One region of the Agaribacterium sp. ZY112 genome, then DNA from elsewhere that is predicted to be linked to it. Evidence: predicted binding sites of a transcription regulator. Region 1 holds the regulator's gene; each other region holds the start of a gene.
The links. Region 1 encodes LexA, which represses DNA repair genes until DNA is damaged. Its sites were predicted from a motif close to ACTGTNTNTANANACAGT; they were not measured.
Positions count from the first base shown of each region.

Region 2: the regulator LexA is predicted to act here: its motif matches at 3,573-3,590, upstream of ruvC (crossover junction endodeoxyribonuclease RuvC).
Region 3: the regulator LexA is predicted to act here: its motif matches at 5,328-5,345, upstream of recN (DNA repair protein RecN).
Region 4: the regulator LexA is predicted to act here: its motif matches at 1,544-1,561, upstream of AB1S55_RS01830 (LexA family protein).

Region 1 covers NZ_CP166840.1:2,858,317-2,865,869, reverse strand. The annotation lists gene mfd (transcription-repair coupling factor) at 1-22, shown strand, start outside; gene AB1S55_RS12445 (CsiV family protein) at 25-1,029, shown strand; gene AB1S55_RS12440 (S-methyl-5'-thioinosine phosphorylase) at 1,046-1,804, opposite strand; gene AB1S55_RS12435 (mechanosensitive ion channel family protein) at 1,801-2,931, opposite strand; gene nagZ (beta-N-acetylhexosaminidase) at 2,970-3,998, opposite strand; gene AB1S55_RS12425 (DUF6763 family protein) at 4,529-4,840, shown strand; gene lexA (transcriptional repressor LexA) at 4,978-5,586, shown strand; gene AB1S55_RS12415 (hypothetical protein) at 5,586-5,993, shown strand; gene pepN (aminopeptidase N) at 6,101-7,553, opposite strand, start outside.
Region 2 covers NZ_CP166840.1:3,762,383-3,769,935, forward strand. The annotation lists gene tolR (protein TolR) at 1-263, opposite strand, end outside; gene tolQ (protein TolQ) at 273-950, opposite strand; gene AB1S55_RS16320 (YbgC/FadM family acyl-CoA thioesterase) at 955-1,386, opposite strand; gene ruvB (Holliday junction branch migration DNA helicase RuvB) at 1,389-2,423, opposite strand; gene ruvA (Holliday junction branch migration protein RuvA) at 2,446-3,051, opposite strand; gene ruvC (crossover junction endodeoxyribonuclease RuvC) at 3,048-3,572, opposite strand; gene AB1S55_RS16340 (glycosyltransferase family 2 protein) at 3,696-4,526, shown strand; gene AB1S55_RS16345 (glycosyltransferase family 2 protein) at 4,553-5,401, shown strand; gene AB1S55_RS16350 (glycosyltransferase) at 5,450-6,493, opposite strand; gene AB1S55_RS16355 (glycosyltransferase family 4 protein) at 6,598-7,553, shown strand, end outside.
Region 3 covers NZ_CP166840.1:342,693-350,245, reverse strand. The annotation lists gene AB1S55_RS01570 (sulfatase-like hydrolase/transferase) at 1-855, opposite strand, end outside; gene AB1S55_RS01565 (serine/threonine protein kinase) at 1,045-2,076, opposite strand; gene AB1S55_RS01560 (ABC transporter substrate-binding protein) at 2,285-3,544, shown strand; gene recN (DNA repair protein RecN) at 3,639-5,300, opposite strand; gene grpE (nucleotide exchange factor GrpE) at 5,469-6,047, shown strand; gene dnaK (molecular chaperone DnaK) at 6,189-7,553, shown strand, end outside.
Region 4 covers NZ_CP166840.1:417,579-425,131, forward strand. The annotation lists gene AB1S55_RS01825 (Y-family DNA polymerase) at 1-1,117, opposite strand, end outside; gene AB1S55_RS01830 (LexA family protein) at 1,087-1,527, opposite strand; gene AB1S55_RS01835 (lipid A deacylase LpxR family protein) at 2,088-3,104, shown strand; gene AB1S55_RS01840 (2-dehydro-3-deoxy-6-phosphogalactonate aldolase) at 3,151-3,795, opposite strand; gene AB1S55_RS01845 (2-dehydro-3-deoxygalactonokinase) at 3,779-4,705, opposite strand; gene AB1S55_RS01850 (outer membrane beta-barrel protein) at 4,935-5,513, shown strand; gene arsH (arsenical resistance protein ArsH) at 5,548-6,285, opposite strand; gene AB1S55_RS01860 (PhzF family phenazine biosynthesis protein) at 6,477-7,388, opposite strand; gene AB1S55_RS01865 (hypothetical protein) at 7,522-7,553, opposite strand, start outside.

The DNA.
Region 1 (7,553 bases):
GACCTTAAGCAAGGCCAGTTAAGCATGAAGCGTATTTTAAATCATTTTCACACAACACTTATAAGCGCTGTTATAGCAAGCAGCATCAGTGCGCTTACTCAAGCCCAGGATAATCAGCATGAAGGCTTATATCAGGTTGAAATGATTGTTTTTGAACGAATCCAAAGCAATACCGATGAGCAATGGCCCAACAATTTGGTTTTGCATTATCCGCTTAACACTGAAGTACTCATAACAGACGATATAAAACAAAGGCCAAGCGATGAGCTGGAGCAAACGGCCTTAACTCAAGAGACATCAACCAATAATGAGCCTGTTGATACAAATAACACAGATGCCCCATATAAAGTACTAGAGAAAGAACTAAGACAATTAAACAAAGAAGCGGCCAAACTAAATCGAGGCTCTTACAAGGTTCTATTTCATGAGGCGTGGCGCCAACCCGTTACAGACAAGCAAAGCAGCAACGCCGTACTGATAACAGGCGGAGCCATGTTCGATGGCCATTATGAACTAGAAGGCCATATAGAAATCAGCGTACACCGCTACCTTCATCTTGAAACAGATTTATGGCGTAGTGACTTTAGTTTAAATTACGGCCAAGAGCATACTTATTGGCCTTCGCTTCCCACAAGGCCAATAAGAAAAGTGGCTCATACTGAACTTGATAGCACTGATACAAATAATGAGGCTAGCTATAAAAATATCAATTTAGAGTCTCTGTCGATTAACAGCACACTCAACGATATAAACAAACCCGCTGAAAACGACCCTTTTCAACTCAACGACCTAGAGCTTAGTAGCGGCTCCAGATCAGCCAATGGAAAGCAACTGCATACCCTAGAGAGCATGAGTGAAAGCCCCTATGTGCTAAACAACATAATCACGCTTCGCCAAAAGCGCCGAATGCGCAGCGCCGAAACACACTATATAGACCACCCTCGCCTAGGCATGCTTATTCATATCACGCCATATGAATTATTTAGCGAACGAGATCAAACAGAAAACAACAGTGAGTTGAGTAATTAAAAGGCGCCCAACAGCACTAAAGATTTAAAGCAGAAATAAATGCAGGTAGTAATTGTTTAAATTTAACAACCGCTGCCTGCATTGTTTTTTCTATTTCTTCGATGCAAAGCTGCTCCTCATACAAACCTGCGGCCCAATTAACACTTAAGCACAATGAGGCATAAGCCAAACCCTGCTCACGTGCAAGCCCAGCCTCAGGCATCAATGTCATACCTACAAGATCACAGCCATCATTTTTTAAACGTCTAATCTCGGCTGCCGTCTCTAAGCGAGGCCCCTGAACACACGCATAACAGCCCCCGTCATGAACAAGTAACTTCTCGCCTTTTGCAGCCTTTAATACAGCTTCACGTATGGGTTGATCAAAAGGCTGCGTAAAATCGATATGACTCAGAGTATGATTAAACTCATCAAAAAAAGTATGCTGCCTACCCCAACTGTAATCTATCAACTGATCAGGCAGCACTAAAGTCAAAGGCGCTGCAAACCTTGCAATGCCACCGACGGCATTACTCGCAAGTATATGAGTAACCCCCAATTGTTTAAGCGCGTAGATATTAGCTCTGTAGTTAATACGATGAGGTGGCACATTGTGCGACGCCCCATGACGACACAAAAAATTAAGCTCGCGCCCAGCGAACTTACCTTGCTTTACCTTTACATCACCATAAGGCGTAGCAACCGTTAAGGTTTTTGCATTGGTGAATGTATGCCCATGTTCAGCAGTGCTTGCTAAATCATAAAGCCCCGAACCACCGATAACCGCCAAAGTCATGCTGGCAAATCTCCTACACCTATATTTTTATTTAATGATGGTTTAGCCTCAGAAAGCTCAATAGGTTCAGAAGAAAGGTGCACAGTACGTGTCGGAAATGCACACTCGGCACCATTAGCCTCAATAATATTTAAAACCTTTAACAATACATCCTGCTTATGTTCATGAAACTCAACCCAATTCGTTGTTTTAGTAAAACAATAAATCATAAAATCTAACGAAGAGCTCGAAAAGGCATCAAAATTAACAATCAACGTTGTTGTGTGATCAATAGCCTCGTGCTGTTTAAGCATGATTTTAACTTGCTCGACAATAGCAGCCATTTGGGCGGCATCATCATAACGAATGCCAATAAACTCTTTTATTCGTCGATTAGTCATACGCGAAGGGTTTTCAACAGAGATTTGAGTAAAGGTTGCATTCGGCACATAAAGAGGTCGTTTATCAAAGGTGCGAATACGGGTTAAGCGCCAGCCAATATTTTCAACGGTACCCTCAATATCTTTATCCGGTGAACGCACCCAATCCCCCACCCTAAATGGTCGATCTAAATAAATCATTAAACCACCAAAAAAGTTGGCCAACAGATCTTTGGCAGCAAAACCAACAGCAATGCCCCCTATCCCACCAAAGGCCAATATTCCGCGTATCTCGACCTTAAAATACTGTAGCAAGATAAGCGTCGAAGTAATCATCACCGATACACGTAGCAGCTTACCTATTGCCGATGCCGTAGTTTCATCAACTGGCTGAAAGCAAAACTCAGGATTAGCAAAGTTTTTTTCAGCCTTGCGAATAAAGGTCAATAAAAACCAATTCACAATCAAAACAGATAACACATACCTTAATGATCCAATCGAGTTCAAAACAATGGAGTCGCTTTGGCTGGCAGCAATATCACCAGCGGCGCTTAAACCAAACACCCAAATTAACCACTTTAAGGGCCGCTGCAAGCTAAAAAACAAAGCGTCATCCCAGACCGTTTTAGTTTTTAGCGCTTTTGTAGATGCAGTTTTTAATAATTTAGAAGCGACGTAAGCACTTAATAGTGTCAAAAAAACCACAACAAAGGATTCAATAATCCACGAGTTATTCGCACCAACAAGTTCGGCCATACGAGCAACCATGTTCTGATAAACGCTTTCCACAAAGCCCCCTAAATTAACTACAGTTTTGAAATTAAATGTTCGACAAGGTCAAGCTCATCGGCCTTAAGCACCGATGCCCCAGGCAATTGCGTCGGTGATTTACGCATTTTATCCAATAGACCAAGATCACCTATATCACATGCTTCCATATATTCTAGAGCTTGCTCGGCACCTTGGCGCTGGTTGCATATAAGAACCACGTCACAGCCTGCATTAATTGCCTTGCTAACACGCACATCATAAGTATCAGATTGATCACTGGCATGGCCTTCAGCACCTTTCATGCTTAAGTCATCACTAAAAACTAAACCGTCAAAGCCTAACTGTTCACGTAATACCTTTTGTATCCAAAAGCGAGAATAACTAACAGGCTCTTCGTCCAGCTCTGGGAACTGAATGTGTGCCGTCATCACAGCATCATAATGCCTGCTAAGCTGCTTAAAAGGCTGTAAATCGGTTTGCTCAATAAGCTCAAACGAGCGCTTATCAATAGGTAGCTCAAGGTGACTATCCTCTATCACCCCTCCATGCCCAGGAAAATGCTTTGCGGTCGCTTTCATACCCGCACTGTGCATACCTTCAATAAACTTTTTTGCCAAAGCCGTTACATGCTCGGCATCACCAGAAAAGGCTCTGTCGCCGATAACTTGGCTTTGTAAATCGGCCAAGTCCAGTACCGGTGCAAAACTAAAATCGAGCCCTACATCGCATAGCTCGGCTGCCATAACATGGCCAAGCGCCTTAGCCTCAAGCAAAGCCTGCTCTTGATTGGCGATAAAACGCTCAGCCAAGCAATGCATAGGTGGCAAGTGCGTAAAGCCCTCTCGAAAGCGCTGGACACGGCCTCCCTCATGATCAACGCAAACTAACAAATCCTCACGGACCTCGCGGATACAGCGAACCAAATCCCTAAGCTGTTGCTTAGATTCATAGTTGCGAGAGAAAAGAATAAGCCCCCCTAGTCGTGGGTGGCGAAGCACATCCCGATCAACCTCATCGAGCTCAATACCGGCTAAATCCGCAATCAGCGGGCCTGGCTTAGTCATATATACATCCTAGTGAAATCAAACAACAGCCATTGATCAGCTTGTTAGCCTGCTCCAAAGAGCGCGGTCTATTACATTAACATTGACTAAATCTGGAGCAGCCTGCTTACCAAGTGCCACAAGCAGGTATTAGAACAAGAGCTTATTAGACGAATTTCCTCTTATATTACAACGAATTATCGTTTTTACTTTTAAAAAATCAACGCTCATGCCAACAGTGTTAAAAATAGGCATACAAATTCAATAACTTAGCCGATTTTGCTTAACATCAAGCACCTAAACACTCCGCCTGCAAGTGCTTTATTTATTGCTGCAACGCGCTTAAAACAGTGGTAATTTTAAATCGAAGGCAAGACGAAAACAGCTGTACCCTTGACAACCATAGCTCTGACAAATTGAGAGCTTAAACACAAAACAGGAGTAATTTAACTCAAGGGATTCGGATCGGAAGCCAACACAACTCGACCAGCCTTCGTTTATTAGCTAACGGCCATCTTGGCCAAGCACAATGACGTTATGGAGGCATGCATATGGCATCCTACTACCCCTTAGTTGGGACTTGGTATCGAGACCAAGAAACACAACAACGTTTTGAAGTTGTTGCCATTGATGAAAAGCAACGCACGATTGAAATCCAATACTTTGATGGCGATATCAGCGAATTCGACATTGAATCCTGGGGCAGCCTTAGCGCGATTGAGACCGATGCGCCAGAAGAAGCCTATTCAAGTTTAGAAGGCGTATCCCCCTTTGCTGACAATGGCGATAGCCATTATTTATACGCAAACCCACTGGAATCAATTGAGCCCGACAGCTTTACAGGTTACGACGACCCTTTTTAAGGCAAACTAAGGCCTTAGCTTCAGTAACAGCCCTGAGTGAGATGAACTTTTTTCACTCAGGCTATTGCACTGTATAAAACACTGTATATAATCAGTTTGACTGTATAAAACAACAGTGTGACAGGAAGCAAGGCTATATGACCAAGTTAACGGCTCGCCAACAACAAATATTCGACCTTATTAAGTCCCATATAGACGATACAGGTTACCCGCCTACTCGTGCCGAAATTGCACAAGTGTTTGGCTTTCGCTCGGCCAATGCTGCCGAAGAGCACCTAAAAGCACTCGCACGAAAAGGGGTGATTGAGATGGTGCCAGGAGCTAGCCGAGGTATTCGCCTACCAGATCACCACACTGGCATCCCTCTAGTTGGTCGTGTTGCAGCAGGCAACCCAATCCTAGCTGAACAGAATATCGAAGAGCATGTACAAATCGCTGAAGGCCTCTTCCACCCTCAAGCCGACTACCTTCTGACGATTCATGGAATGAGCATGAAAGACGCAGGTATTTTTGATGGTGACTTACTTGCAGTTCACAGCACCGATCAGGCTCGAAACGGGCAAATTGTTGTCGCTAGAATAGAAGATGAAGTCACGGTGAAACGCTTCCGCCGTGAAGGCAACAATTCAGTCGTTGAACTTTGGCCGGAAAACCAAGACTTTGAAGTGATTAAAGTCGACTTGCGCGACGCCAACTTTGCGATTGAAGGTTTAAGCGTTGGCGTCATTCGCCGAGGACTGCACTAATGTTAGCCCGACAACACAGCCAGCTATCTGAGCCAGGCCTCAGTGAGCTTATCGTACCCGCTTGGCAAGAAACAACGGCCGAGCTCACCATGCCCATGCTTGCCCATTTAAGCCATCAATCAGGCAATCGCTGGCTAACATGGATTGGTTCTAAACTGCCAAGCAAAACCGAGCTTGATGCTTATGGCTTTAATCAAAGAACATTGCGATTAATGCGAAGCAAAGATGATGCTGAGAACCTTTGGATGATGTGGGAAACACTCAATACAGGCACATCTGCTTTTGTTGTTGCCTTCTTTGACGATAAAAACTGCCGTATTCATCGCCAAGAGCGAAGCCATCTAGAGCAAGCGTGCTATAGCGGTAATGCTCGAGCACTACTCATTCAACAGCCAAGCACGTCATAACCGAGTTTTCTCTCAATAATAAAAAAGCCGCATAGAGTATGTTCATACGGCTTTTTTTATTCGTTTAGCTTGCAACTTATTACGAGTTGCAAGCTAAAAGCCAAACCTTACTTATCAGCAAGTGTTTTACTAACAACCTCAAATACGTCTTTAGACAAGCTTGGCTCTGCCTGAATACGCTCAAGCTGTTCTTTCATCAGAGCTTGGCGCACACCATCATAACGTCGCCATTGAGTCAGCGGTGTTAATAAACGTGAAGCAATTTGTGGATTTGCTTTATTCAAACGCAATATTTCATCAGCAAGGAAACGATAAGCCTCTCCGTTTTTCGCATGAAAACACCAAGTATTAGCATTACAAAAAACACCCACTAAAGAGCGAAGCTTATTTGGGTTTAAGGAATCAAAGGCCTCGTGCTTAAACAAAGCCTTAACATCATCTAAAGTTGATGCAGCGGCAACACTGGCTTGCACTGAAAACCAGTGATTCACAACCAGAGCCTCGTCTTTCCATTTCTCATAGAAAGAAACAAGAGCGCGCTCCCGCCTAGTAGTATTGTCCACTTCCATACAGTGAACTATCGCACGAAAAGCAGCTAGCTCGTCAGTCATATTGCTGGCCGCATGGAACTGTTCTTCAGCTAGAGACAAGCCCAGGGTTGAGCCATCTAAAGCCAGATAATGTAAGGCCTTATTTTTTAAACTGCGATTAGCAACACCTTGCGCATCTGCCGAATAAGGCTCATGAGCAAGTTCGTTTAAACGTTGATAACACGCTAAAAACTCAGGCTGAAGTGCCTTAGCTAACTCTAGCTCAAGCCAAGATCGAGCCTGATGTATGGCATCAACATCAACCTGGGTATCCAGTTCGGCTAAATATTTTTCATTAGGTAAGGTCAGCATCAACGCAAGCAAGGACAAATCTTGATCTTGATCGGCAAGAAGAGACGTGTACAACTCAAGTAAACGAGGATTTAAACTGGGTTTATTGCCCGCCTTAAATGTCGCCCGAATGGCGTTAATTTCTTGCAGCAAGAACTGCTGAGTAGCGTCCCAACGACAGAAACCATCGTCTTCATGCGCCATAATACGCAAGAGATCGTCTTCGCTATAAGCAAAACTTAACTTAACTGGCGCACTAAAACCTCGTAATAAACTAGGCACGGGCTGCTCGCAAACATCATTAAACACAATCGTTTGTTCAGCTTGGTCTATCTCAAGCATGAGCTTAGTATTGTCTTCCGACTCAGTATTCGTGAGGCCATCAACGTTAAGAGCCAACTTGCCTGCCTCACCCAATAAGCTGATATCAACAGGGATCAAGAATGGTTTTTTATACTCACACTCAGCAGTGACGCGACAGCTCTGCTTAAAATTCAAACTATAAGTACGCTGCTGCTCGTCATAGCTAGCACTAACACTTAATTCAGGTGTGGCTGCTTGCTTATACCAACGCATAAACTGAGTAAAGTCACGACCACTTACCTCGCTCATAACCGCAACAAAGTCTTCAATTGTCACCGCCTGACCATCGTGGCGCGAAAAATACAAATCCGACCCT
Region 2 (7,553 bases), 900 kb from region 1:
GTGATCTCTTTAAGTGGTTTGGCTTGCTTCTGCTCACGACCAGTATTTAAAAACAAGGTTCCATCGGGTTTGATCGAAACGATTAACGGCTCGGCCTCTTTTTTATCCAAAGGCTTAGATGGCGCTTGAGGCAACTCAACTTTAACGCCCTGCATCAATAAAGGCGCTGTCACCATAAAAATAATTAACAAAACCAGCATAACGTCGATGTAAGGCACGACATTAATTTCAGCCATAGGCTTATGTTTTTTCTTAGCCGCCATGCTCAAACCTTATTTACTGTGCACTTGACGATGCAAGATAGCCGAAAACTCTTCCGAGAAAGTCTGATAAGCCCCAACCATTGTGTCAGCGTTTGCCGCAAAGCGGTTATAAGCCAAAACGGCAGGAATAGCCGCAAACAAACCCATCGCTGTTGCAACTAGGGCCTCGGAGATACCAGGGGCCACCGTCGCCAAAGTTGCTTGATGCTGAGAGGCCAAGCCTCTAAATGAATTCATAATGCCCCAGACCGTACCAAATAGACCGATATAAGGGCTTACAGAGGCAACACTCGCTAAAAACGGCAAGTTGTTTTCCAGCTTTTCTTCCTCTCGGCTCAGGGCAACACGCATGGCTCGCTGAGTCCCCTCCATAATCGCGTCCGCATCTGTACTGCCCTGCTGGCGCAAGCGAGAAAACTCTTTAAAACCGGCCCGAAAAATCGCTTCGGCTCCGTCGATACGATCATTTCCATTGCCAGCTCTATATAATTGAGTCAGATCTAAACCCGACCAGAAGTGCGTCTCAAATGCTCGAAACACGGCTTTAGCACGACGCTGATAGGCTCCTTGCTGCACAATAATCGCCCAGCTTAATACTGAGGCCATCAACAGAATAAACATGACCAACTGTACAAGCACACTGGCGCCGCTGATAAGGTGCCAGATAGATAAAGGGTCTTGACTCATTAAACTAGAACTCCGTTAGATCTTTTAATGCCCGCCAAACATCAACAGGAAAAGGCGATGGTTTAAATGTGCTGCGCTTCACACACACAACTTTAACAGCACCTTTGGCGAGTAACTCAACAAGACTGCCAGATTCGTTATCTCGTGTCACTTGCTGTTCAAACACGACAAAGCTTCGACCTAGCTTAACTGGGACAGCGCTCACATTCAGCAGATCATCCAAGCGAGCACTGCATTTGTAATCAACTGAGGCCGAGCTGATCACCAAACAAAGCTCATCAGTCAGCAAGGCAGGTTTATCAACACCAATAGAGCGAAATAACTCGGTTCGCGCCCGCTCCATAAATTTTAAATAATTTACGTAATAAACCACACCACCGGCATCCGTATCTTCAATGTAGACACGCATGGGGCTAGAAAATTCCTTTACTTGCATAACTACAATCCGGGAAGGTCTTGCTGCTGAATGGTTTTCGGTGGGGTGATTGAAAAGTGTTTATAACACAGGTCTGTGGCCATACGACCTCGAGGCGTCCTCATGATAAAACCTTGCTGAATTAAATAAGGTTCAAGTACATCTTCAATCGTGTCTCTCTCCTCACTAATTGCTGCAGCTAAACTATCTACACCAACGGGACCACCAGCAAACTTTTCTATAATAGCAAGCAACAAACGCCTATCCATGTGATCAAAACCAAAGCTATCAACATTGAGCATATTCAGTGCTTTATCGGCCACATTCATTCCAATAACACCATCGGCTTTGACTTCTGCATAGTCGCGAACCCTGCGTAACAAACGATTGGCAATACGTGGCGTACCCCGTGAGCGCTTAGCCACCTCTTGAGCGCCCGCCTCGTCAATTTCAACCCCGCTGAGCCTTGATGAACGACTTACAATTTGACTAAGATCGGCCTGATTATAAAACTCCAAACGCTGTACGATTCCAAAGCGGTCGCGTAACGGGGATGTCAGCAACCCCGCTCGAGTAGTGGCGCCAACCAAAGTAAAAGGCGGCAAGTCGAGTTTAATAGATCGCGCTGCAGGCCCTTCTCCAATCATAATATCGAGCTGAAAATCCTCCATCGCCGGATACAGCACCTCTTCTACCACGGGGCTTAAACGGTGAATCTCATCAATAAAAATAACATCACCCGCCTCGAGGTTGGTCAACATTGCCGCTAAATCGCCGGCCTTTTCTAATACCGGCCCCGATGTGCACTTAAGATCAACCCCCATCTCTGTTGCGATGATATTGGCAAGTGTGGTTTTACCTAAGCCAGGGGGACCAAAAATCAAGGTGTGATCCAGAGCCTCTTCGCGCTTGCGAGCCGCCTCAATAAAGATCTCCATTTGTTCTTTAACTGCAGGCTGACCAATGTAGTCGGCCAGTGTCTTAGGCCTTACCGCCCTATCCAGCTGCTCCTCTCTGGGTAGGCTCGTGGCGCCAATTAAACGATCTTCTTCAATCATGATGTTTTCTTAGGTTTTTTTATTAGCCAGGAAGCATGGATTTAAGCGCTAAACGAATCAAGGTTTCTGCATCCGCACCCTCTTGCACATTCGCCTTGGATACGGCTTTACTAGCCTCAACAGGCTTATAGCCCAAGGCGACCAAGGCGCTTTCAGCCTCACTAACGGCAAGATTAGTGTTTATTTGGGGTTGCTCGGTTGTCGTGAGTTCAGCTCCCTGATACGACCAATCTTTAAGCTTATCGCGCATTTCAATAATTAAGCGCTCAGCGGTTTTCTTACCTACCCCAGGTATTTTAACCAAGCTCGCCACTTGGTCTTCCATCACACAGCGCACAAATTCACTGTTTTCCATGGCCATAATCGCAAGTGCCATTTTCGGCCCAACGCCATTTACCTTGATTAACAAGCGAAAAAGCTCTCGGTCTTCCTTAGTGAGAAAAGCGTAAAGCTGCTGGTTGGTTTCACTGACAGCAAAATGCGTTTGCAAGACCACTTCTGCCCCAAGTTCAGGCAAAGAGAAAAACGTGGTCATTGGCGCAAGCAGTTCATAGCCCACGCCCGCCACATCAACTAAAAGTAAAGGCGCTTGTTTTTCTAACAAAACGCCACGAATACGGCCAATCATGTTGAAAGTCTTCCTCGTCGATAACGTACTTGAGGTGATATTTGAGCACTCAAACGCTCACTATTGATATGACATAAAGCCACTGCCAAGGCATCCGCAGCGTCTTCTTGCGGTGTTGCCGAGAGTTTTAACAAGCTCGTCACCATGTGTTGCACTTGCGTTTTGTCGGCCGCCCCCGTACCCACAATACTTTGCTTTACTTTGCGAGCCTCATACTCACTTACCGCTAAACCACGGCACGAAGCCGCTACAATTGCCGCCCCCCGCGCCTGCCCAAGTTTAAGCGCCGAGCGAGCATTTTTTGCCATAAATACATCTTCCACAGCGCATTGCTCAGGACGATATTTATCGATGACTTCCAGCAGGTTGGCATAGATATAGTGCAGGCGTTCAGGCAAACTAAGTTCGGTAGGAATACGAATAACACCACTAGCAACATAAACTGGCTTTGCGGCACTTGAATCGACCAAGCCAAAACCCGTTTTTCGGGACCCGGGGTCTACCCCCAAAACTAGCGACATAGTGGATAAATACTCAGTGGTTTGATGCAAAGTGTTCCAGCTCTTGGGCGGCACGTCAAGCTCAACGGTTTTGGATGCCGCATTTCTCAAGTAGAATGCGGCAAAATTTCAGAGCACGCTTTTATGAAGTTAAAAGAATATCCCAGCTCCTTATGGCGCTCATGGCAATTAAAACGCCTGCCCATTAGCTCGCTTTTGGCCGATCACAAAGAAGACGATAACGAGGTTATTATTTCACTGACCTCTATTCCATCTCGTTTTGGAACTATTCCTCTTGTATTACGCAGCTTGCTGTCACAAAGCACTCGCCCCGCTAAAGTTGTTTTATGTTTGCACGAATCAGCCAAGAGTCAGATCCCTAAGAGTTTAAAACAGTTTGAATCCGAGCGTTTTGAAATTGCCTATGCTAGCTGGGATAGCTCCCACCTAAAACTTGTTCGCACCCGAGAGCTCTATCCAGAAGCGACCATCGTCACTTGTGATGACGACCTTATGTATGCTGAAGACTGGTTACAGCGTTTACTTGATGAACACAAACAACACCCTACAGAAATCATTGCCCATCAGGCGAGACGTGTGCGCTATAACGCAGACGGCGAGCTTCTACCCTACAAACAGTGGAGCAGCGAAGTCGAAGGGCAAAGTCACGACGACACCCTTGCGCTGGGTTACGGCGGCGTGCTGTATCCCGCCCATTGCTTAAGCGAAGAATTTAACGACGTCGAGCTATTTAGCGAATTAACCCCCAAGGCTGATGACCTATGGTTTAAAGCCATGAGCTTTCGCCAAGGCAGTAAAGTGCGCCGCAGCGCTCAACCACTACCCAAACCACAGCCCATCGCTTTTTCTCAGCGCGTAGCCTTGAAAAAAAGTAATATTCGCCGCGACTTTAATCGTGAACAATGGCTGCGCTTAGAGCAGCACTTTAACTTCAACTTCGCCCCCAAAGGCTAAGCCCCAATCAGCATTAGGTATATCCCTTGTCCAAATACTTGCCTCAGAAACTCAAAATCAGTGTTGTTTTTACCACTTATAACTCCCCCGAGTGGCTAAACAAGGTACTTTGGGGCTACGCCTTTCAAGATGATACCAACTATGAAATTGTTATCGCTGATGACGGATCGGGGGACGAAACACGTCAGATAATTGATACGTTTCGCGAGCAAAGCGGCATCGACACACAACATATTTGGCATGAGGATCAAGGCTTCGAAAAGTGCCGCATCCTCAATAAAGCACTGGTCGCAGCACGTGGTGACTACATAGTCATGACCGATGGCGACTGCATTCCACGCTCTGACTTTTTAAGCGTACATCGCCAATATGCAGAGCCTGGGCACTTCTTGTCTGGCGGTTATTTCAAACTACCCATGTCAACAAGCAAAGCCATTAGCATTGACGATATTAAAGCTGGGCGATGTTTCAATAAGGCATGGCTAATAGACAACGACGTCAAACCCAGCCTTAAATTTATGAAATTAACAGCCGGCCCTATTCGCCAGCGTATCTATAACAGCTTGACCCCAACCAATCGCACATGGAATGGACACAATGCAAGCTGCTTTAAAAGTGATGCCTTTAAAGTTAACGGTTTTGACGAGCGCATGAAATACGGTGGCCTTGATGCTGAATTTGGCTGGCGTTTAAAAAATGCCGGAATTAAAGCCAAGCAAATACGCTACAGCGCCGTGTGTGTTCATTTAGATCATGCCCGTGGTTATGTAAATGACGCAGACTGGAAAGCTAATCGCATCATTCGCAATAAAACCGTCAATGAGAAAATTATTGAAACCCCAGCTGGTATCAAACAACTAGAAAAACAAACATAAAATTCAAGAAGCGGGGGCTGTAAACGCAAGGATCACAGCACGAATTAACTAGTACTGAGCATGCTTCTTGTCGATAAGACGACAATAAAAATCAACGATAGCCGCATTCGCATTTTCTACATAGTGAGCACTTAGGTCTGGCCGCTCTGCGCTAGGCCTATCATCACAGCAACTCTGCAAACAAGCTTCTAACTCTGACACGTTATCAGTGCTAAAACTCCAACCACCGTAATCATCAATAAGCTCCTTACAGCCACCAGTGTCAGACGCAATAATCGGCAAACCGGCATCATAAGCCTCGAGCATAACTCGCGGTAATGGCTCGTACCGAGAAGGACAAACAAATAAATCAAAACACTGATACAAATCCTTAATATCAGGGCGAAAACCAATAAACTGAATACGCTTATCGCTCGACGCTAAACCTTTCAACCCCCCCTCTAAAGAGCCGCCACCAAAAAACAATAAACGCGCTTGCTCACAATCTACCCTTTTCATCGCCTTGATCAAGGTATCCCATGCTTTACTTGTGTGATAGCGCCCGACTGCCCCAATCAAATAGTGACTATCTTCTATGCCCAACTCTGAGCGAAGTTTTTGTCGCTGTTGCTTACTAATACGCCGATGTGGCTGTAGGGAATTTGACGCCTTGTGAATCATGCCGCCGTATTCTGATGGCACTTTGGCGACCTGCCACCGCGCATTGCATATCAAGCCATCCATATGCAAGAAATACGGGCCATTGACTTCAATATGTAAGGTTGAACACGTAGCGGCTCTAGGCTTAGCTTTAGCCACTAAACGAGTAGAGCGCCTTAAATGAGTGTGAATGAGATCCGGTTTAAACTTAGCCAATACGGATTTCAGTTGCCACAAGGCAAAGAAAAAAGCGTGAATTTCATATACTTCCACACGACTATCTAGCTGATCGACAACACTCGCTCCGGCTTTGCGATGATCTTTGCGCACCACCACGGCAACATCATGCTCAAGGCACTGTTGATTACAAGACTCGGCCGTCGAACGCTCAGAACCGGCAAAACCTCGAGAAAGAAGAACGTGTAAAATTCTTAGTCGCTTTTTTTCTGGCATAATTAGATCTTTATATCATTTAACGAAATAATGGTACGCACCACGTCTCGTGTAATAAACGCAGGCGCAAGCCAGCATAAAAACAAAGGCGCAAGATTAGCATAATGACAGCACCACTGAAGCCCGAAAACTGCGAGATTATACTCGGTAATAGCAATAAACGTTTTTCTGGCGTCACATCAACAATGCTTCAAACCTTAAAGATACAAAAGAGCCTTGCCCCGGTTTGTGTGCTGGGTAAAGCTCACCTTTCTGAGGAAGATCGTGACTTAGGCTTAGGATTTGTAGAACTCATTAAGCTTTGCCGTCAGCCACTTGATAAAGGCCGCTATCGTGTGTTCCACGCTAGGCGCAATGACGAAATGATTCAGGCTCTTATCCTAAAACATATTTTTCGCATAAGGCTACGCATACTATTTACCTCAACGGCCCAGCGATATCACAGCCGTTTTAGCCGGTGGTTGATGAGTAAAATGGATTGTGTGATCTCTACCTGCGCTGCCGCAGCTGCGTATCTTGAACACAAACCCACTCAACTCATCCCGCACGGAATCGATAGTGACACCTACCACCCATCTAAAGATCGCTCTAAAGAGCACATACAAGTGGCTATGTTTGGCCGTGTTCGAGCCCAAAAAGGTAGCGATATTTTTATAAAAGCATGCATCGATGTGTTGCCACAATATCCAAATGCAAAAGCTCTTATTGTTGGCGCAATCTCTCCTGAAAACAAAAGCTTTGCTGATCAACTTAAACAACAGGTTGCAGACGCAGGCTTAAGTGAACAAATACAATTTACCGGTGAGCTTAATTTTGATGAAATCCCTAAATTGTTTCGCCAAAGCCATATTGTTGCAGCATTAAGTACTACAGAAGGCTTTGGCCTGACTATTCTTGAAGCTATGTCCAGTGGTGCGGCTGTTCTCGCCACAGAAGCCGGAGCTTGGCCGGAAATCATAGAGCAAGGCAAACAGGGCTGGGTTGTCCCCGTTGGAGACCAAGAGCAAGTTAACGCCAAGCTCAAATTATTGCTAAACGATAGTGAGCAACTTGAAAAAAT
Region 3 (7,553 bases), 1.8 Mb from region 1:
AAACCAAGGTTTAGATGGGTTTGAGGCTTTTTGATTGCGAATCATCTTAATGGCTTGGTCGGCCAAATCTTTACTTAGGTGATAGCCGTCTTCGGGCATATAGGGCTGGTCGATAAAGTGGTTGTCTTCAACCAAGTCGGGATACCAGTTATTAGTTTCACCACCTAAGAAGCCGTAAAAGCGGTCAAAACCTTGTTGCAGAGGCCAGGACTTGCGACTGGCACCTTCGGCGACATCGGTTTCTGGAAGGTTGTGGTTTTTACCCACCCAGAAGGTACTCCAGCCATTTTCTTGAAGCACCTCGGCCATGGTGGCCGTTTGCTCTGGCAGGCGACCATGCTGGCCGGGGAAACCGTTAGTGGCTTCAGAGATGGAAGCAAAACCGTTGACGTGATGGTTGCGCCCCGTCAATAAAGTGGAGCGGGTTGGTGAACACAGGGCGGTTGTATGGAACTGGGTATAGGTCAGACCATTTTCGGCAATTTTGTCGAGGGTCGGCATATTAATAGCGCCACCATAAGGTGACCAAGCCGCTAAACCGGTGTCATCGTATAACACTATCAAAACATTGGGCGCATCACTCGGAGCAGCCTTGGGCATGTAGGGTTCCCAATCGGCTTTGGATTTACGGATGTCGATATCGATTTTGCCTTTAAATTCCTTGGCCGCTTTTTCGGCCGGAGTGATTAAGGCATCGGAACTAGTCAGCTGGGTGCTTTCAGCTTTTTCTACTTCTTTTACAGCGAGCTTTGTTTCTTCTTTACAAGCGCCCAGACTAAAGCTGAGCGTCGCGGCAATTGCAGCGACTAAGATGCGGTGCTTCATTGGTCCATCTTCCATGTAGTGTGATGACATGAGCTTGCACTATCTAAACAGGGGCTTAGGGTTTAAATAGGCGGCGCCCATTGTTGCTTATACGAACAAGTAGCGTATACACAAACTGCCCAGCAATGCTCTCAGGCTTTTGTGGCAGGGTCTAGGGTTGAAGTGCGTGCCAGAAAAATAATGGCGCGTTTTTCGTTCCGCAGGCTTGGATACAGAGCCTTAGTAGCTCTGTAGTTTTAGTGGTTCCTCGTCGAGAGCAAAGTGTTGTTCTTTAAGTTCATTAATATGCTCGGCCCAGTAGCGCTCGGTATTAAACCAGGGGAAGGCTTGAGGAAAGGCTGGGTCGTACCAGCGTTTTGCGAGCCATGCGGCGTAGTGCATTAAACGCAGGGTTCTTAAGGGCTCGATTAAACGAAGCTCTGCGCGATTGAATTCGTGAAACTCTTCGTAACCTTCTAAGAGCTCAATAAACTGGCGTGTTTTTTCTTCGCGCTCGCCATTGAGTAGCATCCATAAATCTTGAATGGCGGGGCCGGAGCGGCAGTCATCGAGATCGACAATATAGAGAGAGTCCGGCCGGCTAATAATGTTACCCGGGTGACAGTCGCCATGTAGGCGAATACGCTGGTAATCGTGCTGGCTAAATTGCTCAGAGAGTTTTTCTATAAGCTGTTCGCTAATAGCTTCATAGGCGGCTCTTAAGCTGCTAGGTAGCATATCTGAATTTAATAGAAACTCGCGGCTATTGCTGGCGAAGCTCTCAAGGGTTAGCTCAGGCCGACATTGCATTGCACTGGCGGCGCCAATGGCATGGATCCGGCCGAGATGCTGGCCCAATGTATAGAGCGTGTCGAGATTATCGAGTTCAGGGGCGTGGCCGCCTTTGCGCTCAGCTAAAGAGAAACGATAGCCTCCGTAGTGAAACAAGCTTTGGTCGTCGTGTATTACTGGGGGAATGACGGGGATTTCAGCTTCGTGCAATTCAAGGCTGAACTGGTGTTCTTCGAGAATTTGCTCATCGCTCCAGCGCTCGGGCCTGTAGAACTTGGCGATTAGAGGTTGCTCGTCTTCAATACCCACTTGGTAAACACGATTTTCGTAGCTGTTTAACGGGAAAACACGCAAGTCGCTTAAGTAGCCCAGACTTTCAACCGAATCGATAACTTTGTCGATACTGAGCCCATCAAAAGGAGGTCTGGCATGGGCTGAGGTGTTTTCCTCTGCTGGTGTTTGGATCTCAATGTTGGACACGTGTTTTTCCATCTCGCTTAGGCTGTTCAACATTATCACTGTTCGTGCTCTTAAGTGCCATGCTTGTCTTAAGCACTATTGTTAGTACTACCTATACTGAAACGTAGATTACCTTACTAGATAGGATCTTGACGTTAACCTCCTTGCCGATATAGAAATGTTCCAGCGGTTTAAGCGCAGCGTAATTGGGCGCTGTATCTGCGTGGCTGTGTGTTTTTTAATAGTTGTTCCGTCTGTGGTTTTGGCTGCAGGGAATTCTACTGCGGTCGATGCCGAAAAAACGATTAATAAGCCTAAGGTACTTAAAGTTGCTATTTATGCCGATGGTGGTACTCATCGTGGGCACTTGCGGCGATTAGTTAAAGAGTTTGAACAGAAAAACCCGAATATAGATGTGCACTTAATGGCGACACGCGGCATCGGGGAATACAACGACAAGGTTGAGTACTGGATTCGCTCAGGTAGTGGACCTGATTTAATATATTGGTACGGGGGCCAGCGTTTAAACCAGTTTGATCGTAAAGGCAAAGTCACTGATTTAAGCGCCTTCTGGTCTAAAAATAATTTACATAAAGACTTCCCGCTTGCCCTTCGTCAAGCATCCATGCATAAGGGCAGAATGCTAGCGATACCCATTACTTACTACTTTTGGGCTTTGTATTACCATGAGCCGAGTATTAAGGCGATGGGCTTGGACTTGCCTACAAACTGGGTCGAGCTTATGTATGGCTGCACGAGTTTGCGCGAGCAGGGCATTGATCTGTTTACCTTTGGTTCACAAACGGCGTGGGCCACGCATGGCTGGTTTGATTATTTTAACCTTCGGGTCAACGGCTTGGATTTTTACAGGGGTTTATTGGCCGGTAAAATTGCTTATACCGATGTGCGTGTTCATACCGCTCTCTCATATTGGAAGCAGTTATTAGAGTCGGATTGTTTTAACGCCAACCACGGCTCTTATAATTTATGGCAAAGCTTCCCTAGAATTTATCATGGCCTTTCGGCCATGAGTTTGATTGATGGGGTACCACAGGGAACAGCTCAAGAGCGTCGGCAGGGGCTGCGCTTAATGCCCTTTCCATCGATTGTTGAGGGCATTCCTCGTTATACTGTCGCGCCTGTTAATGTGTTTTTTGTACCCGCTTATGTCGAGCCAAGCCCTGAGTTAGACACATTACTGCTCTATATAGCGAGTGCCGACTTTCAGAGTGAATTTAATAAAAGTATTTTTAGGCCTCCTGCTCATATTAAGGGCAAAACCTATGGTGATAGCCGCACACAAGCAATGCAGGATGCTATTCGAGATTCAGCGGGAGGTATTCAGTACTTAGATCGGGATACGGAGTACGCTTTTGCTAAAGAGGTGCCAGCCATATTGGTGAGCTTTTTAGAGCATCGAGATATTCATCGTACGACAGCACAGCTGGAGGCTTTGCGCCAAAAAGTGTTTATTGAGACGGATAAATAATATGGACTGGCAGAAGATTTACCGCTGCCAGTGTTTCTGCTACTTAATCTCGTTGCTTGTCTCTAAATCCTGCTGACAAATAGCCTAGTAGCCGCTAGGCGCTTTTTAACATGGCCATTGCGTGAGCGAGGCTTTGCTCCGACGCAACATCGCCACCCATCATGCGAGCTATCTCAACGACTTTTTCATCGTTATTGAGTTGGTTTAAAGAGGAGTTCACCGAGTCTTTGGCTATGGTTTTCTCAACTCGTAAATGTTGATGGGCTTTACTGGCTACTTGGGCCAGATGGGTCACACATAGCACTTGGCCTTGCTCGCCTAACTCGCGTAAGAGGTTGCCGACGATATCTCCTGTTGTCCCGCCTATGCCGACATCAACTTCATCAAAGACCAAGGTGGGGATGGTGGAGGTTTGAGCGGTGACTACTTGAATTGCCAAACTGATTCGGCTTAATTCTCCACCAGAGGCAATTTTACTAAGCGCTTTAGGGGCTTGGCCGGGGGTGGTGGAAATTAAGAAATGAACCTGTTCATTGCCATTGCAGTGTGGCTTTTCATCGAGTTCAACAAGTTCCACAACAAAATCGGCGTGGCCCATGGCGAGCTGGGCGAGCTTGCCATTGACGGCGCGGTTTAATTTCGTGACAGCGCTTTGGCGTTTACGGCTGAGTTTATCTGCTAGTTTTTGGTAGTTTTCTAAGTGTTCACGCAAGGCCTTTTCAAGGGCTTCAATTTGTTCGTCCCCACTTTGCAGCTTCAGTAGCTCAGCACTGAGTTGCTGGTGTAAGGCACTGAGTTCTTCGGGCAAAACTTTATGTTTGCGGGCGACATCGTAGATGCTGCTTAAGCGCTGCTCAATCTCAGGTAGCCGTGCTGGGTCTAGCTCATTGCTAAATTGTTCGCGCTCAATGTCTGCTTGGGCCTCTTGGCTGTTGATCAGGGCTTGTTCCAGTAAAGATTGCGAGTTAAGTAAGTGCTCACTTTTTTTTGGTAGCTCAGTGAGTACCCTCAAGGCGCTATGTAGCTTAGCAAGTAAGCCGTTCTCATCATCATTACAGAGTTCATTAAGGTATTGGCAGCTCTGCTGAATGGACTCTAGGTTGGCAAGTTGGCGTTGCTCTTGTTCTAGTTCATTGAGTTCGTTTTCACCAAGGGCGAGTTGATCGAGTTCTTCAACTTGGTAGCTAAGCAATTGGAAGCGAGCATCAATCTCATCGCTTTGGCTTTGTAAGTGTTCTAATTGCTCTTTACAGCTATGCCAGTGGAAATAGGCGCGTTTCACTTCTTTTACCAAGCTTCGCTGCTGGCCAAAAGCGTCAAGCAGGCGCTGCTGAGTTGTATTTTTTAGCAGGCTTTGATGTTCATGCTGGCTGTGAATATCGACTAGCATGTCACCTAGCAGTTTAAGTTGTTGAAGGGTGACGCTTTGGCCGTTTATAAATGCGCGAGAGCGACCTTCGCGAGTGACTACTCGGCGCAGCAAGCACTCGTCCTCATTGCCTAGCTCTTGCTCGCTTAGCCACTTACCAATAAAAGGCAGCTTGCTTACGTTGAAGCTCGCTTGAATGTCTGCCCGCTCGGCACCATGACGTACCTTGTCGGCATCGGCTCTGTCACCGGCCACCAAACCTAGGGCATCGAGCAAGATGCTTTTACCTGCGCCGGTTTCACCAGTCAGAGCACTTAGCCCGCGCTTTAGTTCAAGCTCGAGTTGTTCGACAAGTGTGAAGTTGCTGATTTGTAGGTGGGTGAGCATGTCAAATTCCCTGTATGTGCGAACAGATGTGTTTATTTATACAGTACTTTTTGTAGGCTTGCCAATAGTCTGTTTAAGTTTTCTTCAATTTTTACCCTTGAAGCGTGAATCAAAGCCCCCATATAGGCGCCAGACCTTAAGAAACTGCTATGAGTTCGGAGTAAGTACGTGAGTAGCGAAGATCAAAAAAACGACGCTGTTGAAGAACAGGTTGAGTTAGAGCAAGAAGCTGAAGTTCAAGCTGAAGCTGACCTTAGTGAAGAAAGTAGCCCAGAGAATGATGCGGCTGCAAAAATTGCAGAGCTTGAAGAGAAGCTAGCCCAAGTGCAGGAAAATGCCTTGCGAGCCGCAGCTGAAGCTCAAAATGTTCGCCGACGTGCAGAGCAGGACGTTGAAAAAGCGCATAAGTTTGGATTGGAAAAATTAGTGAACAGCTTGTTACCTGTGGTGGATAACCTGGAGCGTGCACTCGAAGCCGCAAATACAGAAGGTGCGGATGTTAATGCCTTGAATGAAGGTGTTGAATTAACGCTAAAAACCTTCCATGACGCATTAAAAGGTCACAAGGTTGAAGCCGTTGCACCGGAGGGCGAGCCGTTTGACCCTAATTTGCATCAAGCAATTTCTGCTGTGCCTAGCCCTGATGTTGAGCCAAACACTGTGCTTAATGTGGTGCAGAAAGGTTATACCCTGAGTGGCCGTCTAGTACGCCCTGCGATGGTTGTTGTTAGCAAGGCCGACGCTTAAGCATTTGTTAAAGCCCCCTTGAAAACAGAAAAAATGATCCTATATATGAGCCAAGCTTAACGCTCCGGTCTCATTAGAGAACGAACAGATTTGAATTTAGCAGTGCGCGCAGCGCTCTGCCCCAGTAAGTGGAGATTGAAAATGGGTAAGATTATTGGCATCGATTTGGGTACAACCAACTCGTGTGTATCGGTACTTGAAGGTGAAAAAAGCAAAGTAATTGAAAACGCAGAAGGCGATCGTACTACGCCATCAATTGTTGCGTTTACTGATGAAAGTGAAGTATTAGTTGGCCAAAGCGCAAAACGCCAAGCGGTAACTAACCCTCAAAACACCTTGTTTGCCGTTAAGCGTTTGATCGGTCGTAAGTTTAAAGACGATGTTGTGCAGAAAGATATCTCAATGGTTCCTTACACCATTGCTGCTGCCGACAACGGTGATGCTTGGGTAGAAGTGAAGGGCGACAAAAAAGCGCCACCCCAGATTTCTGCTGAAGTTCTTAAGAAAATGAAAAAAACCGCTGAAGATTATCTTGGCGAAGCAGTGACCGAAGCGGTTATTACCGTTCCTGCTTACTTTAACGATAGCCAGCGTCAAGCAACTAAAGATGCAGGTAAAATCGCCGGTCTAGAAGTTAAGCGTATTATCAATGAGCCAACTGCTGCGGCACTTGCCTACGGCATGGACAAAGCCAAAGGCGATCGCACTATTGCTGTTTACGACCTTGGTGGTGGTACTTTTGATATTTCTATTATTGAAATCGCTGACGTTGATGGCGAGCACCAGTTCGAAGTATTGGCAACCAATGGTGATACCTTCTTAGGTGGTGAAGATTTTGATTTGCGTTTGATCGAGTACTTGGCGGAAGAGTTTAAATCTTCTAACGGTATTGATTTACACAACGATCCACTGGCGCTTCAGCGTCTTAAAGAAGCGGCTGAAAAAGCCAAGATCGAGTTGTCTTCAAGCCAGCAAACAGAAGTGAACTTGCCTTATATCACTGCTGATGCCACTGGACCTAAGCACTTGGTGGTTAAGTTAACCCGCGCCAAGCTTGAGTCTTTGGTTGAAGAGCTTGTGACTCGTTCACTTGAACCATTGAAGATTGCTCTTAAAGATGCAGATCTAAGTGCCAGTGAAATTGACGATGTGATCCTTGTTGGTGGTCAGACTCGTATGCCTCTTGTTCAGCAAGCGGTCACTGACTTCTTTGGCAAAGAGCCACGTAAAGACGTTAACCCTGACGAAGCGGTAGCAATGGGTGCTGCGATTCAAGGTGCGGTATTAGCTGGTGACGTAAAAGACGTATTGTTGTTGGATGTAACGCCTCTTACTCTTGGTATTGAAACCATGGGTGGGGTAGCGACGCCATTGATCGACAAAAACACCACGATTCCTACTAAGAAATCTCAGGTGTTCTCAACCGCTGACGATAACCAGTCGGCTGTGACTATTCACGTTGTTCAGGGTGAGCGTAAGCAAGCTACAGGGAACAAGAGCTTGGGC
Region 4 (7,553 bases), 1.8 Mb from region 1:
TTTCCTCGATGGAAAATAAATCGCCCTGCCAGCTACTTGCTGGGCGTAGTTCGATAAGACCTACACCCGCCTTGGCGTAGCGATAACCTTCTTTGTAAATGCGCTCAACTATTTGGCATGCAAGGTTTGCGATTCTGCGACTGTCGTTACTTCCACCAGGTATCTTTTCGCTGTATTCATCGGCAAATACGTTCGCATCAAAACGGCTAGTTAGAATAAACACGCTCAAGCGCCCTGCATATAGCTCTTGAGATCTAAGTTTTTCACATGCTCGAGCAACAAAGTTAGCGACAGCGGCTTTCAGGTCATCTACAGATGTGACTTTTTCTCCAAAGCTTCGACTGCAAACTACGGTCTGCCGCACTTCAGGTACCAACTCCATCGGTATACACGACTGGCCATTTAGCTCTTTAATCGTTCTAGCTAGGCAAACACCATTTAAAGCTCGAGCCTGTTCTTCCGACATAGCTGCAAGCTGTGCAGCAGTCTGAATACCCATCGCCGTAAGTTTCTTATTCAGCCTCCGCCCCACACCCCAGACTTCCGAAACAGGTACCCGCTCACTTAACCAGATACGCTGACGTAAGTTCTCGATAATACAAACGCCATTTAAGCTTGGGATTTTTTTGGCGGCATACTGACCGAGCTTCGCTAATGTTTTGGTAGATCCAACTGACACACCCATAGGAATTCTCTGCTCACGATATACGCGCTGACGTAGGTGCTGAGCCAATGGCTTAAGCTCCCCCTCTGGCACAGCAGTAAAATCGCAAAACCCTTCATCTATACTGTAGACCTCTAGGCTTGGTACCTCTGATTCAAGAGTGCTCATTATGCGGCGGCTGATCTCGCCATAGAGGGCATAGTTCGAGCTAAAGACCTCGACTCCCGCTTTTTGAATCAAGGCTTTATGCTTAAAGAATGGGGCAAATGACGGAATACCTAAATCTTTGGCTTGCTGATTAAGAGCGACAACGCAGCCATCGTTATTGCTCAAGACAACGATGGGTTTTCCTCGAAGATCAGGACGAAACACCGTTTCACAACTAGCGTAGAAAGAGCGTTGATCGCACAAAGCAAACACAACTATACCTGCATCGTGTTCTTGATCACCCAAATCACAATGCCTTCGATAATGGTATCAAGGTCTTCGGTAATGGGTATGGGAGGAAAGCTAGAGTTTGCCGCCAGTAAGCGCTGTTGCTTTAAGTCGAGTTGTTTGCAGGTTAATTCACCGCATACACTGACAATTGCTATAGCGCCTTGAACATAGGGCTGAGCTCTATCCACCACTAATAGATCGCCGTCGTTTATGCCCGCGCCATGCATAGACTCCCCCTCGGCCCGCGCAAAGAAGGTCGATGCTGGGTGCTTAATCAGGTACTCCGAGAGATTGAGTGTCTCTTCACTAAAGTCATCTGCAGGCGAAGGAAAGCCACAGGGTACTTTTGAGCTGTACAGGGCATAGCGGTGAAGCTTGGTATTAGGCTCTTCTGGGATAAGATCGTGGGCGATGAAAACAGGCATAATTTCTAACAACACAACTGTATATATGTACAGCATAGCACAAAATAAGCTCACGCCTAAGAGCTTGCCTTCCCTACTTTTTATAGCTCTAAACTAGGTTAAGCTTATAGAGAAGTTCGACGGTAAAATAATACAAGCACCCACAAACTCAAAAGATTCACCTTAATTCACCGCGCACCGATGAATTAATCATGAGGCGGTGAATTAAGGTGAAACAGATAAAGCTAAATAACCCTTGGCCATCTTCTATAAAGTAATGGCTTAAAATAGGTGCTGCCACTTGCCCTTGCAGAAAATAAATACCTGATGGAACCACTGCATAGACAACTAAGCCATTGATTTATATTAAGACTCAAGAAAAGGATGAAACTTTAATGTCACCCAAAATCAGAGTAGTACCTGCTCTCATCGCGCAAAGTATGATACTTTAAGAAATCGACATTATAGCCTGCCCAGTAAACACGGGGGCTCCAGAGCAGGGAAAGTATGATACTTTATTGTCAATCTACATACGAAAAAGGGCATACATACATGCCCTTTTTTATTCCCAAGTGATACCCATGAAAAAACTATTATTATCATTAAGCCTATGCGGCCTATGTACCTCAGCGCTGAGCCAAGATAAGTCTGAGCAAGACGATAACAAAGAAGGTAAGCGCTGGTATGCGTTTACTTTTGAAAATGATTTATTCGCATTTAGTGACGACGGTTTTACCAATGGTGTTGCATACGCTTGGGGTTACGGTTCGTATGACAAACTAGAAGAGCAACCCGCACCTAAATGGATTAAGGGATTCAACTCTAAGCTGGGTCTTTATGGCAAACACGCTGACAAGTTTGCTGTTGGTTATGGCCTTGCTCAAGGCATGTATACCCCTGACAACATTGAAACCAGTGAATTAGTGGAAGACGACCGACCTTATGCCGGCACACTTTTATGGAATACTCGTTCTCGAGCGTACGACAACAAGATCGCGAATAGCCGAGGTTTGACCCTGGGAATTATTGGTCCCGCCGCTATGGCCGAGCAGGCCCAGAAATTTATTCACGACATCACCAATGGCACGGAGCCAATGGGCTGGGATCATCAAATACAGAACGAAGCTGTGTTTCGCTTAGATGCCGAACACACAAGACGCCTGTATGCGAGTCACTCCGACTTTTTTGATGTCAGCTCTTACTCTATTGGTGGTCTTGGTAACTTGCGCAGTGATATTGGTACAGGTTTGATTTTCCGCCTAGGGGACTCACTTGCCGAAACCTACGCGTATGTTGATCCGGACCCTGCACGCTCTATCAACACCTCAGCCGCGCGCTTTGGCTCAGAGTTCCAATGGCAATTTCAGTTTGCCATGCACGCGCTTTATGTCTTTAACGATATCACCATTGATGGCAATACATTTAAAGACAGCCATTCAGTTGATTTAATTAATGAGCAGGCAATAGCGAGTATCGGTTTAAGTGCGACGTGGCATGATTGGTCCGCAACATTTGCAATGATGCGCGGAACAGATACATTTGAAGGGCAGCTAACTGATACACAGTTTGGTGCAATCAGTATTGGATATCATCACTAGCTCAAAGCATATTAGTCGTTAATTAACACAGTTATTAATAGGAGTATTAACGAGCTGTGTTCAATGCGGCAACAAAGCTTGCTGCATTTTCACGAAGTTGAGTCATGCTCATACCCGCACTATAAAGGGCTGCACCCAAACCGAAACCATTAGCACCAATATCAAGCCACGGCTTCATGCTCTCACTTTGTGCATTAATACCACCAACAGGAAAACACAAAGTTCCTACAGGCAATACTGATTTTAAGGCTTTAAAACCAGCATAAGCTACTTGTGACGCAGGAAATAATTTCAAGCCACTTGCACCTGCAGCCAATGCTGAAAAGGCCTCGCTAGGTGTGACAATTCCGGGAAAACAAACACAATTAGCCTGTACAGCAGCTTTTATCACGTCAATATTTAAATTAGGGGTCACCACTAAATTGGCCCCAGTATCGATGACCGCTTCTGCCTCGGCTAAGGTTGTTACCGTACCCGCACCAACTAAATATTTATTTGAGTCGGTATCGACATAACTATCGGCAAGTAATTTAATGCTGTTAAGCGCCTCGGGGCTATTTAAGGGCACTTCAATCATCGTAAACCCTTCTTCAGTTAAAACTTTGGCAGCATCAAGCACCTCTGCGGGCTCTATACCACGTAAAATGGCAATAAGCGGTAGGTGGTTTTCTAGTTCAAGCTTTTTCAGCATCAAAACGCTCCTTTGATAAAACTTTCATGCCCGCCAAAAAGCACTGATCACCACTATAGTATTGGCACAGTAAGCTTAAGTGCTCGGCAGCTAATAAATAACGCTGGCAGAGTGACTGCCCACCAACAACATAATGTAAATCAGTGCCAATAGTTTTTAATTCTGCACCAATTAACATGCCACTTAAATAATCGAGTACCTCATCGGGCTTTAGATTATTGAACAAGCGATGCGTCCACGAACGAAATAGCACGGCCATTAACTCTTCAGAGCAATACCCTTCTGACACACCACGCAAAAAAGCACTATCCGATGAGCCAATTGTTGCCTGGTTTAAGTCACGAGAAAAAAGCATTTGCTTACTTAGCACAGAAAATAGCTCACCTGTCATATAGGTTTTAAAAGCATTAATCTGGCCCTGAGACATCAACGCATGCTTAGAGTGCGTTCCAGGTAAAATAACCTTTAACTGATTTTCGCCAAGTAAAGCCTGCAAGCCAATTAATTGAACCTCTTCACCACGCATAACATCATAAATACCTGCCTCCGGTTCATGACTAAGGCCCGGTATAATGTAAGCTTTGGCGCCCCAAGGTAACGTTAAAGCATGTGCCGCGGCAGACAACTCAGCAGCACCGGCCGAGCTTGAAACATAAGGCACATTCACCCAGCCCTTTAAGGAACCAACCATACCTGCCATGAGTATCGGCATGGCTTTGTATGAAGCTAAATGTTCTTCCAGCAAACTCTGCAAGGTAGAGGAAAAAGCACCAGATTCCACACTCAATAAGCCCCGCTCACTTGCAAAGGAGTCTACGAGTTCATCCTCAGCATCCACGACAAAGGCTCGAAAGTTGGTTGTGCCCCAATCAATAAGAAGACGCTGACCGCAGGATTCTTTTTTATCCATCTTAAATCTCTAACAATTAATACTTAAACAGAGCTTAGAAACACACCTACATTAACATTTTAATAAGCAGTGCAAACGGAGCTTCTACATACAAATGACTAAATCTTACTTCTTAAGCCTCTCACTATTTACGCCAAAGCGGCCTATTCCAAGATTAATCTATCTAACACACTGAACAACTTAGCCATGAGTTGCTACAATGCCACACAAGGACCGTTAAGGATAAACTATGAAGCACATAAAACAACTTGCCTCTGCCGCACTATTGCTCTCTATCGCAGGCCAGAGTTACGCTCAAGACCCTAGCTGGGACTTTCTCCAATTTAGCTATGAAAATGTCAGTGATAACGAGAATAACAGCGATTACCGCCCCTCAGGTTTAGGCATTGCCGGCGCAAGCAGTATCAATGACAGCGGCCTACTTTATATTCGTTATCAACGCGCCACAGATGAAATTGGCGAAGATAAATTTGAGCTTGAAAACCTAAATATCTCAGCAGGTGGTCGTTTCAACGTTTGGAAACAAACAGATCTATATGGCTTGGTAGGTTATGCTAATCGCCAACTAGAAGGTGTGGTTGATCGCAGTGATGACGGCATTGTCCTAACCTTAGGTGTGCGATCAGTCTTAATTGCCGACTTAGAGCTTGGTCTCTCAGGGAGCCAGATCAACTATGCCCAAGGCGCAGAAACAGAATTTAACCTTAGCGCACAATACTATTTTGCCCCCAGTTTCTCCGTTGGTGCCGCCTATATTTCAGCCGACACCACCGATACAACCCAAGTACAAATGAGCGTTCACTTTTAATCAGCCCCAGCCTCTCTAGCAGGGCTTATTCACTCTACATAGAGCGCTGATCAATTCGATTTCTAAATTGCTCAGCGCTTTCCTTACGCTCAGAGTAACGATCAGTTAAGTAACCAACTTTACCGCGCAGTAGATGCGTGAACTTTAGTAGCTCTTCACATACATCAAACACCCTGTCGTAATACGACGAGGCTTTCATACGATCATTATCGTCAAATTCCAACCACGCTTTGGCAACCGAGCTTTGATTAGGGATGGTGTACATGCGCATCCAGCGCCCGAGTATACGCATCTGATTAACCGCATTAAATGACTGTGAGCCACCGCATACTTGCATCACCGCCAACACTTTACCCTGTGTTGGTCGCACAGCCTGCAAAGCCAAGGGAATCCAATCTATCTGACACTTCATAATACCGGTCATCGCACCGTGACGCTCAGGGCTACACCAAACCATGGCCTCAGACCATAAAACCAAAGAGCGCAGCTCATCAACCTTGGGGTGATCAGCTTCCGCATCATCAGGTAGCGGCAATCCACTTGGATTAAAGGTTCGGCATTCGGCGCCGAGTGTAGTCAATATTCTTGCCGCTTCTTCGGTCACCAAACGACTAAAAGAACGCTCTCTTAACGAGCCATAAAGTAAAAGAATCTTAGGTTTAGAGCCTGTGGCTACGCGCTCACTAAGCGCATCCAAATCAATCGCCTGAAAACACTCAGCATCGACATTTGGCATATCACTAACAAGGTCAGCGGAATCTATTTTTGACATCAAAAACACCTAGGATGTGTACAGTTACAAGATCAAGTAAACTTAACACAACAACGGCTTTAACACTGCCCGCAACACAGGCCTAAGGTCTATACGATAAGAAAATACCCGCTTTTGAAAACCGAAAAATAGGGGTAGATATGCTATAAAACTGCCTCGCTTAGCTCCACCATATCTAGCATAAGCACATGCTAGATATTCACAATTTCACCGCTAGCAGATACAACAGCATCACCTGCTGTACGCAAGCTAAGCGCGCCACTTTCACCTTTTTCTACATCTAGATGAATAAAGCTTTGCCGCTTATTAAGCTCCCCACGCATGACTGTGAGACTGTGTGTGCCTTGAGGAACTTGCTCATGCTCACAAAGGTAAGCGGCAAAAGCAGGCATCGCCTCTCCTATAGCAGGGTCGGCATGAGCCGCGTCACCACGGCGTAGAAGACGAGCATGGAAGTCAGCCGCCAAGCCCCCTGTGCTTGGCACATGCAATAAGATACGATCAACCAGCGCTTCTGGTAGCGATGATTCGGCCCAGGCTGTCGTATTTAACTCAGCCGCTCTCAAAGCCTCATAGCTTTTCAACGCAATAATAAGATAGGGCAAACCGCAGGCAGCAATAAAACACTGATAACTCGTCGTATTCACATCATCAGGATTCACACGAATAATACGAGCTAAGTCCGCAATATCAGGTACAAAGTGATCAAACTCGGGACTTAGGCTCTGACGCCAAAGAAAAGGGTATTTGTGCTCCCCAGTATCAATCGCCGCTTCAAAGCTACTATCACCAGCATCGATCTTCACTTGCTCTAATTTAGCTCCGGCGCCTGCACCATGCACATGTTTTAAGGCAGCAAGACCGGCAATAATCGTATGACCACCAGCCCCGCAAGAGCCCTGCGCATTAAAAAAACGAAAGCCATAGCAGCCTGAACTCGCCTCAGCTGAGTCAATAAACACCGTATCACTTGGCATAATTTCCTCAGCCAAATGCTGGCACTGCCCTGAAGATATGTCTCCAGCATCGGTAAACACTGCAACTGGAACACCACCAAAAACAGAATCACTAAACGCATCGACAACCAAATAATTAGCACTCATCACCGCCTCCTCGACATATACAAACTGTCAAAGCCAAACGCGACTTAACATTAAAAGGCCACGACAGATCTTTATTCAGTGTAGATCTTGTACGGTTTATTTCCTGCCAAAACGTAGAGAGCAGTAAAAGCGCTTACTCATGCGCCTTGCTTTTATGCTCACATA